3 regions of the Caldimonas taiwanensis NBRC 104434 genome follow, and region 3 is predicted to be linked to each of the others. Evidence: riboswitches for the same ligand, from Rfam matches in the RefSeq annotation. Region 3 holds a riboswitch; each other region holds the start of a gene.

Evidence for each region. Region 3 has a riboswitch for cobalamin ahead of CTA01S_RS05180 (TonB-dependent receptor domain-containing protein). Riboswitches for the same ligand answer to the same signal wherever they lie in the genome.
Region 1: it holds a riboswitch for cobalamin, as region 3 does, so the genes downstream of both, CTA01S_RS09050 (acyl-CoA thioesterase) here and CTA01S_RS05180 (TonB-dependent receptor domain-containing protein) in region 3, are expected to answer to the same signal.
Region 2: it holds a riboswitch for cobalamin, as region 3 does, so the genes downstream of both, CTA01S_RS16465 (ZrgA family zinc uptake protein) here and CTA01S_RS05180 (TonB-dependent receptor domain-containing protein) in region 3, are expected to answer to the same signal.

Annotation. Positions count from the first base shown of each region.
Region 1 covers NZ_BCWK01000008.1:131,358-134,607, reverse strand. The annotation lists gene CTA01S_RS09055 (GNAT family N-acetyltransferase) at 21-530, opposite strand; gene CTA01S_RS09050 (acyl-CoA thioesterase) at 511-1,275, opposite strand; cobalamin riboswitch at 1,423-1,629, opposite strand; gene metE (5-methyltetrahydropteroyltriglutamate--homocysteine S-methyltransferase) at 1,634-3,250, opposite strand, start outside.
Region 2 covers NZ_BCWK01000010.1:64,243-67,492, forward strand. The annotation lists gene CTA01S_RS10245 (exodeoxyribonuclease III) at 1-389, opposite strand, end outside; gene CTA01S_RS10255 (hypothetical protein) at 851-1,189, shown strand; cobalamin riboswitch at 1,187-1,443, shown strand; gene CTA01S_RS16465 (ZrgA family zinc uptake protein) at 1,516-2,055, shown strand; gene CTA01S_RS10260 (hypothetical protein) at 2,065-2,529, shown strand; gene CTA01S_RS10265 (DUF2149 domain-containing protein) at 2,526-2,849, shown strand; gene cobN (cobaltochelatase subunit CobN) at 2,846-3,250, shown strand, end outside.
Region 3 covers NZ_BCWK01000004.1:141,192-144,441, forward strand. The annotation lists gene CTA01S_RS05175 (EamA family transporter) at 62-967, shown strand; cobalamin riboswitch at 986-1,240, shown strand; gene CTA01S_RS05180 (TonB-dependent receptor domain-containing protein) at 1,307-3,151, shown strand; gene CTA01S_RS05185 (FecCD family ABC transporter permease) at 3,172-3,250, shown strand, end outside.

The DNA of each region.
Region 1 (3,250 bases), on a different contig from region 3:
GTGTCTGGGGCCGTGCGAAGTCAAACCCTGCATTTTACCGGGCCTGCCAGCGGCGGCACCTGTGCGGTCGAATCAGGCCGCAGGCCGATCTCGAAGCCGCCTTGCGGGCCGGCGTGGCGCAGCGACCACCCATGATGGGCGCATTCGGCGCGAATGAAGGGGTGGGCATGCGCGCACCACAAGCGGCTGACTTCCGGCGCCTGGGCCAAGGCCGCTTGCAGCAGCAAGCGGGCCAGCCCGCGACGGCGCAGCCGCGGATGCACCACCACGGCCAACTCGTGGCTGCGTGCCTGGCCCATGTCGAACAGGTGCAAGGCCGCCACCAGCCCCACGTCGGGCGCGGCCCACAGACCCCAGGCGCGTTGGGTCTGCCAGTCCAGTGCCTCCACCCAAGCGCACAGGGCCGCGTCGTCCAGCGCATGGCCAAACCGCGCATGCCGGTCGGCGCGCGACAGCGACAGCATCAGCACTTGCAGGGCGTGGGCATGTGCCGGCTGCAAGCGCTGCAACTCAAGGGTCGAGGGCCACATAAGTCATCGTTGCCGTGGCGCAGCGTTGCGGCTGCCCGCTGGGGGCCGATTCGACCCACAATTGCGCTTGCACCTGGATGGAGCGTCGGCCGGTGCGTTGCACCCAGGCGTGGGCTTCGACGATGTCGCCCACGTGCGCGGGCGCATCGAAGTCCACGCGCTCACATCCGGCCATGACCACGCTGCGGCGGCTGTGGCGCGTGGCGGCCACGAAGCCGGCCTTGCTCATCCAGGCCATGGCCGGGCCGCCATGCAAGATGCCGCGGTGATTCACATGTCCGGGAAAGACGATGTCGGCCACCGTGCAGGCCTGGGCTGGCATGTCGGCGCGGGTCTCATGGGCCGGCGTACGGGCCGCGGCCGGTGGCGATGATGCGGGGCGCACCATCACGAAGCGGCCGCTGACACAGTGGGTGCGCTGTCCGCTGAGCAGGTCTTCGCTGATCAACTCGGCTTCGATCCAGGCCGAGCGCTCGCCCACGTCGGTCACCCGTGCATGGGCTTCGACCAACTGCCCGGCCGGGGCAGGATGGGCAAAGGCCAGCTCGGTGATGCTCGCGGTGACGGCCGGGGCGGCCAGGGCGCGGGTGCCCACGATGTAGGCCAGACGGTCCAGCATGGCCACGGCGGCGCCACCAAACAAGGTGCCATGGTGATTGGACTGGTCGGGCCAGACCATATCGACGGTGCGCAGCGTGGGCAGTACGACGGCGGCGGGAACGGCGGACGAAGAAGCGACGGGCATGGACGAACGACTCCTGCATGCAAGGACGAGGGTCGTCGAACCGGGATGCCGCCGCCCCCCGGTCGCGCCATGGCAGCCCGCTCGAGGCCACCAGCGATCCGTGGGACAGTGGTGCGCGCCCAGACCAGGGACACCCCGCCCTGCTCACTGACACATGACTTCGCGGCAGGTCTCCTGGCTCTCGGGTCATGGTTCGGGTCGGTCTTCCCAGCGCAAGGCCAGTGACTCGATGGACCGCGAACTCGCCGATCACAGTTGCGGGGGCAGCCACAGCACAGGTCGCTTGCGCGACCCTTCTGTCGTTCCCTTTTCATTCTTGCCTTGGGGCAAGACACCGCGAAGCAGAAAACACTTTACCTCAAGTGGCCTCGGCGGTGTGCTCCCGCAGCCAACGGGCGGCTTGCACCATGTGGCGCAACGCGGGTACGACTTCGTCCCACTGCCGCGTCTTCAGCCCGCAATCCGGATTGACCCACAGCTGCTGCGGTGACAAGTGCTGCGCGGCACGGCGCAGCAAATCGATCATCTGCTGCACGGATGGGAGGTTGGGGCTGTGGATGTCATACACCCCCGGCCCCACGCCATTGGGGTAATGGTGGCGTTCGAAGGCGTCGAGCAACTCCATGGCCGAGCGGGCCGTCTCGATCGTGATGACGTCGGCGTCGAGCTCAGCGATGTGCTCGATGATGTCGTTGAACTCGCTGTAGCACATGTGGGTATGGATCTGCGTGGCGTCGCCCACCCCGTTGGCCGCCATGCGAAAGCAGGCGCAGGCCCAGCGCAAGTAATCGGCTTGGTCGGCTTGGCGCAGTGGCAGCCCTTCCCGCAAGGCCGGCTCGTCGATTTGGATGATGGCCACGCCGGCGGCTTCCAGGTCGAGCACCTCCTGGCGCAAGGCCAGTGCCAACTGGCGGCATGTCGTCTCGCGCGCTTGATCGTCACGCACGAAGGACCAGTTCAGCAGCGTCACCGGGCCGGTGAGCATGCCTTTGACCGGCTTGGTGCTCAGCGACTGCGCGTAGGTGGCCCAGCGCACGGTCATCGGTGCGGGCCGCTGCACATCGCCATACAGCAGCGGTGGCTTGACGCAGCGCGAACCGTAGGACTGCACCCAGCCATGCTCGGTCAGCGCGAAGCCATCGAGTTGCTCGGCGAAATATTCCACCATGTCGCTGCGCTCGGCCTCGCCGTGCACCAGCACATCCAGCCCCAGTTCCTCTTGCACGCGGATGCAATGGGCGATTTCTTCCCGCATGGCCTGTTCGTAGGCGGCCGGGTCGATCAGGCCATCGCGCAGGCGCTTGCGCTGCAGGCGAATGTCTGCCGTCTGCGGAAACGAGCCGATCGTGGTGGTCGGCCAGGCGGGCAGTTGCAGGCGTTGCTGTTGCACGGCGATGCGCTGGGCGTAGGGGCTGCGCCGGCGTCCGAGCGCATCGTCCCATGCCGCCAAGGCCGCTTGCACGGCAGGCCGATGCACGCTGGGGCTGTCGCGCCGTGACTGCACGGCCTGTCGTTGCTCCTCCAGCCGTTGGGCCACGCTGTCTTTGCCCTGGGTGAGCGCTTGGGCCAGACAGCGCAGCTCGTCGAGTTTTTGCACACCGAACGCGAGCCAGTCGCGCAACGGATGCGGTAGGCGTCGTTCCAGGTCCAGGTCCACCGGCACGTGCAGCAAAGAACACGAGGGCGCCAACCACAGCCGCTCCTCCAGCCGTGCGGCCAACGGCTCCAGCCAATCCAAGGTGGCGTCCAAGTCGGTTTTCCAGACGTTGCGGCCGTCGATCACGCCCAAGGACAGCACCTTGGTGGGCGGCAAGAGGTTGAGCGCGGCGCTCACTTCCGCGCGCGCCCGCACCGCATCGAGATGCAAGCCGGCCACCGGCAGATTCGCCGCCAGGTATAGGTTCTCGCCCAAGGGGCCGAAATAGGTGGTCAGCAGCAGCTTGACCGGGACGGCCTTGAGCGTGTGATAGGCCAG
Region 2 (3,250 bases), on a different contig from region 3:
ACCCAGTCGCGCAAGGCGCGCATCCACTGCATTTTGTAGTCGAACTTGTCGGTGCCCGGGGCCTGTCCGTTGGGGACATAGGCCCCGATCACGCGCAGCTCGCCCACCGTGCCGGCGATGACGCGGGCCTGCTCGTCGGCAAAGCCAGGGATGTTGCGCACCACGTCTTGGGCGGGCGTTTTGCTCAGCAAGGCCACGCCGTTGTAGGTCTTTTGGCCGAAACACTGCGCGCAGTAGCCGGCCTGTGCAAATTCGGCGTGCGGAAACTTGTCATCGGTCAGCTTGGTTTCCTGCAGCACCAACACGTCGGGCTGCTGCTGACGCAGCCAGTCCAGCACCTGGGGCAGGCGCACGGCCAGGGAGTTGACATTCCAGGTGGCAAGTTGCATCGGGTGTGGGGTGCAAGAGGTGGGACGAGGAGTTTAGACGCTGCACACCGAACCGCAACCGGCCTCGATGGCCGCACTGCAGCGCCCAAGGCGTGGACGGCCTGGCCGCGCCGTCCGAGCCAGCACCCGGCGCTGGCCCCCATGCAAAGCGAGCCCATGTCCCAGTCATGACCGAGGCCAGTGGCGCCGGCCCACGATGAGGGGATCAAAAAGAAGCCTGATCAAAAAGAAGCCTGGCTACCAGACGGGTGTGCACCCGCCTTTGGCTGGCCAAAACGATCAAGGGCTTGCAGCCCCGGATCGCCCCACGATGACCGGCGTCGGGGCCCTGCTGAGGGCAGGGCGATGACTTGACGCGCAGTATAAACACAAATGAGAATCGTTCGCAAGTGATCTGGGGTTCTGCGATGGCCTCTTGGACGCCGAGGGTGTCCGCGGCCTCATGAATGGGAGAGTCAGCCATGGTCGACGTGGGAACGCTGGCGCAAGAGCATCGCGCCTTGGTGGCCTTGTATGGGCAGGTTCAAACCCGCTGCAGTGCGCAACTGCGGGAGCAGTCGTGGCGGATCCAATGTTTGGAGGCCGAGGTGATGCGCTTGCGCGCTGCCGTGATCGTGCAGCAAACGGCCTTGGCCATCGCGCAAGAAGAGCGCCGTCAGTGGGAAGCCGCGCTGCCAGGCTTGCCGCGGCGCATGGAGCTGAGCCGGCGCATCGAAGGCCTGGTCCAGCACCTGCAGTCTTTGTTGCGCGAACGCTCGCGCGCGGCATGGATGGTCATCGATCGACCCGGTCCGGGCTGATAGGATACGACGGTTGGTGCTCGCAGTGCAGTTCATGCGCTGCAGTTCAACGGGAAGCTGGGGGGTGCCGTCCCATGCCGGTCGCACCTAACCAGCGCTGCCCCCGCAACGGTAAGTGGACGGAGACCGTGTCCTTGCTGGCACGCTCCAGCTTTCATCTGGCAAGCCACTGGTGATGCGCCTAGCGCATCGCCGGGAAGGCGATGAAGGTTGCATCCACCAGCCCGGATACCGGCCAACAGGGTGGCCCGGCCAATGTGCTGGGCCGTGAGGCTCATGCACCGTCGGGGAAGGCGGTGAGAGCGGATCTCTTTGCAGCGACCGTCATGTTCGAGTCGTTTCGTCGCGCGCGTCGGGTGTCGCGCACCGGAGCCCGTCTTTGCGCGGGGCTGTCTTTGGTTCTTGCCTCCACCGTCTGGGCGCATGGCAGTCACAGCCACGGCCATGGTACGGTGCGTCTGGTGATCGAAGGCCACCACCTGACGGCCAGTTTCGATGTGCCGTTGGAGAGCTTTCTTGGCTATGACTACCCGCCGCAGGGCGCCGAGCAGGAGCGGGTGTGGCGGGCCTTCAAGGCCCGACTGCAGGACCCGACCCAGTTCATTCAACCCGCTGCCGAAGCCGACTGCCGCGTTCTGGGCCATGACCTCATGCCCGAGCTGACGCAAGGCGACCCGATGGGCGACATTCCCAACATCGTGTACCGCGTGCAGTTTCGCTGCCACCGTCCCGAGGCGCTGCAAGCGGTGGTGTTCACCGCGTTTGCCGATCATCCCGGCTTGAAGCAGTTGCGTGTGCAGCTCATCACGCCGCAGGGGCGCAAGACGGTCACGGTGCGCCCGCGCTTTCCGGCGCTGACGTTCTGAGGGGGGCACATGCTGGAGCTGGGTTTCCTGCACATCGTGCAGTGGTTGCTGACGCCGGTGCTGGTGTTGTTGGCTTGTGCCTTGGCCTATGCCTTGTGGATGACCGGGGTGGTGGCGATGGAGGCTTGGCAGCGCCGCGTGCGGGGCTTTGCCTTGCTGCGCGGTGTCGATGCCTTGACGCTGGAGGAATTGGAACTGCAGGCCTTGGCCCGTGTGGAGCCTTTGCGGCTGCTCAGTCGGGTCACGCCCATGCTGGGGCTGATCGCCACCATGATCCCCTTGGGCCCGGCCTTGCAGAGCGTGGCGCATGGGGATGGACGTGCGGCCTTGTCGGTGTTCAGTGGAGCATTTGCGGGCGTGGTGTTGGCGTTGACGGCCGCCTCTTTGGGCTTGGTGCTGCATTCGGTGCGCCGGCGCTGGCTGCTGGCCGAGCTGCTGGCGGTGAAGCGGGCGCGCGCGCAGGAGGGGGCATGAGCCTGCGCCATTTCGAGGTCTTCGACGAGGACGACGATCCGATGTCGTCGGCCATCAACCTGGTGGACGTGTTCTTGGTCTTGGTGGTGGCCTTGCTGATTGCCGTGAGCATGGCTCGGCAGCATGAGGCCATGGCCGAGGGCGACGCAGCGCCGGACCTCGTGGTGCGAGAGCCGGGCCGAGAGGTGCGCTATCGCGGCAGCGGCTCGACCGGCGAAGGCCAGGGGGTACGCGCCGGCGTGGCTTATCGGCTGCGCGATGGCAGCATCGTCTATGTCCCTGAAGTCGCGTCCGCCCCGGACGCGTCAGCGTCCCGATGAGCGTCTGGCACCGTTGGCTGCACGTGGTCGCGCTGGGATGGGTCTGTGGGCTCGGGCTTGGCAGCGCGGTGCAGGCGCGTACCTTGCTGTGGGTGACGATGGAGGTGACGCCGGCGTCTCGCACCGCGCAGGTCGAGCGTGTTGCGGCCGAGCGCGGCTGGCAGGTGCTGCACCTGGACCATCCCTTGCGGGACGACCCGGCCCGCGAGCCGGCGCAACGGCAGGCCATGGCCGAAGCGCTGGAGCGCGCCGACCTGGTGTGGGTCGATGCGCCGCATGCCACGGTGCTGGGGCGGCTGCAGCGCTCGTTCGGTGCGCTGTTCGATGCGCATGCGCGCCAGCACCCAGGTCGTCTGGTGTGGATCCTCGCGCACGAGCCCGCCGCCACCGTCGCCGAGGAC
Region 3 (3,250 bases):
CTTCAATGGCGCCTCTGACTTTTCTAGCATAGCGGCTCCGCATTCGATAACGACGCCCGCCATGACTTCTGCCGCCACCTCGCTGCCCTCCCCGCCGGCGCTCAGCCCGCTGGTGATGCTGTGCCTGGCCGCCACGTGGCTGGTCTGGGGTTCCACCTACCTGGCCATCAAGTATGCGTTGATCAGCTTCCCGCCCTTTTTTCAGATGGGCACGCGCTTCGTGCTGGCCGGCGTGGTGCTGGCCGCCTGGATGCGCTGGCGCGGCGCGGCCTGGCCCAACCTGCAGCAATGGCGCAATGCCTTGGTGGTGGGCACCCTGATGCTGGGCGGGGGCATGGGGGGCACGGCCTATGCCGAGCAAACGGTGGGCTCGGGCCTGGTGGTGGCCTTCATCGCCGTGGTGCCGCTGATGATCGCGGCCCTCAACCTGCTGTGGCGTGTGGTGCCCGGCCGCATGGAGCTGGCTGGCATCGCCGTGGGCCTGAGCGGTGTGCTGATGCTCACCCAGGGTGCGGGCTTCCAAGCTTCGCCCGCTGGGCTGGCGGCCATCGCCATTGCTTGCCTGACCTGGTCGCTGGGCAGTGTGCTCAGCCAGCGCAGCCTACCGCTGGCTGCAGGCGCGATGGGCTTTGCCAGCGAAATGATCTGTGGCGGCATGGTGCTGATGGCGCTGGCCTGGGCCAGCGGTGAGTCGCCCACCTGGCCGCCCGCGCCACTGGCCGTGGGGGCATGGCTGTATCTCGTGGTGTTCGGCTCGCTGATCGCTTTCAACGCCTACATGCACCTGCTGGCACACACGAGTGCGGCGTTGGCCTCGAGCTATACCTTCGTCAACCCGGTGATCGCGATGGTGCTGGGCGTGGCTGTCGGCGGCGAGCACATCACCGGAACCGAATGGCTGGCCGCCGGCATCGTGTTGTGCGGCGTGGTGTTGATGCTGCGGGGAGTGAGCACGCAACGCCGCTGAAACGCGCTGGGGCAGCGTATTACAATTTGTGATGTTGGTGCTCGCCCAGGCGATTCCGCCAGGCAGTTAAACGGGAAGCAGGGAGCACCGTCGGCCTCGCCGACGAGCCAACCTGCGCTGCCCCCGCAACGGTAAGCAGACGAAGGGACTTTCACCACTGACCGCCCTTCAGCTTCGGCATTGGACCACTGGCTTGGCCTTTTCGGGCCGCGCTGGGAAGGTGGCCGGAGTCGTTCTGCCAGCCCGGATACCGGCCAACAGGGGGGCGCGTTCGCGCGCTCGGTGGGTTTTGGCCTGCGGGGAAGCGGGCCGAAACGGTCTTCTCAATGTCCGTCATCGATGAACTCGTCTGTTCGTGCCCGTCGCGCTGCGCGATGGTTGTCCCTGCCCCTGGGGTGTGCTTTGTTGCCATGCGCGGCCGCCGCGCAAACGTTGTTGGCCTCGTCTGCGACGCTCGACACGGTGGTGGTCACGGCCACCCGTGTCGAGCAAAAGCTCGAGGATGTGGTGGCCGACGTGTCCGTGATCGAGCGTGACACCATCGAACGCAGCGGCGCCACGACGGTCGCCGACTTGCTGACGCGGCTGCCCGGCGTCGAGTTCGTTCGCAATGGCGGGCCCACGGCCAACACCAGCGTGTTCGTGCGCGGCGCCGACAACCGCCACACCGCCGTGTTCATCGACGGGGTGCGCGTGGACTCGCAAAGCACCGGCGGAGCCAACTGGAATGCCCTGCCGGTGGCTCAGATCGACCGCATCGAAATTCTGCGCGGGCCAGCGGCGGCCATCTACGGCTCGGATGCCATCGCCGGCGTGGTGCAGATCTTCACCCGCCAAGGAACAGGCCCCTTCACGCCCAGCATCGGCCTGGGGCTTGGCAGCCACCGCACCCGCAAGGCCGATGCGGGCTTTCACGGCAAATCGGGCGCGGTGGACTACGCCTTGAGCGTCGGGCACGAAACCAGCGACGGCTTCGATGCCCGGCCCGGCGTTGGATTCGCCGATCGTGACGGATATCGCAGCACCTCGGCCTCCGGCCGCCTGGGCTGGACGCTGAATCAGGCCCACCGGCTGGAAGCCACCGCGTTGTTCAGCGATGTCAACACCCAGTACGACGGCTTTGCCAGCACCGCCGACGACCGAGCCCTCAATGAAGTGCATACCCTCGGGGTGAGCTGGCATGCCCGCTGGAGCGACACCTACCGCATGCGGCTGAGTGCCAACCGCGGACGCGACCAGTACGAAACCCGGCCCTCCCCCTATCTCACCGACACCAAGGTGGATGGCTATCTCTGGCACCATGAGCTGCAATTCGGTGCCCATCGTTTCACCGCCGCGTTGGAGCGTCGGGTGGACCGCCTGGACAACTCCGGACCTCCGGCGATCGACGCCTCGCGCTCTCAAAACGCCTTGGCGCTCGGTTATGGATGGACCGACCGCACGCACACCGTGCAGCTCAATGTCCGCCACGACGACGACAGCGAATTCGGCGGCAAGACCACGGGAGCAGCGGCCTATGCATACGCCTTCGCACCGGGCTGGCGCGTGACAGGGTCGGCCGGCACGGCCTTTCGCGCACCGACGCTGTATCAACGCTTCAGCCAATACGGCGTGGCCGACTTGAAGCCCGAATCCTCGCGCAACATCGAAGCCGGCCTGCGCTATGCCCAGGGGGCGACGCAGTTCGGCCTGGTGGTGTTCCGCAACGAAGTGACCGACCTCATCAACTTCGGAGCGGCCGGCCCCTGCGCCAGCACTTTCGGCTGCTATGAAAACGCCGGCAAGGCGATCCTCGAAGGGGTGACCCTCTCGGGCGAGCATCGTCTGGGCGGGGTGAACCTGTGGGGGTCCGTCGATGTTCAAAACCCGCGCAATGCCGACACCGACCGCATCCTCGCCCGGCGGGCTCGACGCCATGCCCAGCTGGGGGCCGACACCATGCTTGGCGGCTGGACGGTCGGCGCCGATCTGAAGCTGGTCGGCGAGCGCTTCGACAACGCCAGCAACACCGTGCGCCTGGGCGGCTACGGGCTGGTGAACCTGCACGCCAGCCGCACCCTGGCGCGAGACTGGACCGTGCTGGCCCGCGTGGACAATCTCGCTGACAAGGACTACGAAGTCGCGCGGACCTATGCCACCGGCGGCCGCATGGTGTTCGTCGGCTTGCGTTGGTCGCCGCGCTGAACGCCGCGACTCGACAGCCGATGCGCACCCCCCGCTCGCTGCCTGTGGTTTACGTGGCGCTGTTGGGCGCAGTGGCTCTTGCCTTGGTGATCGCGTTGG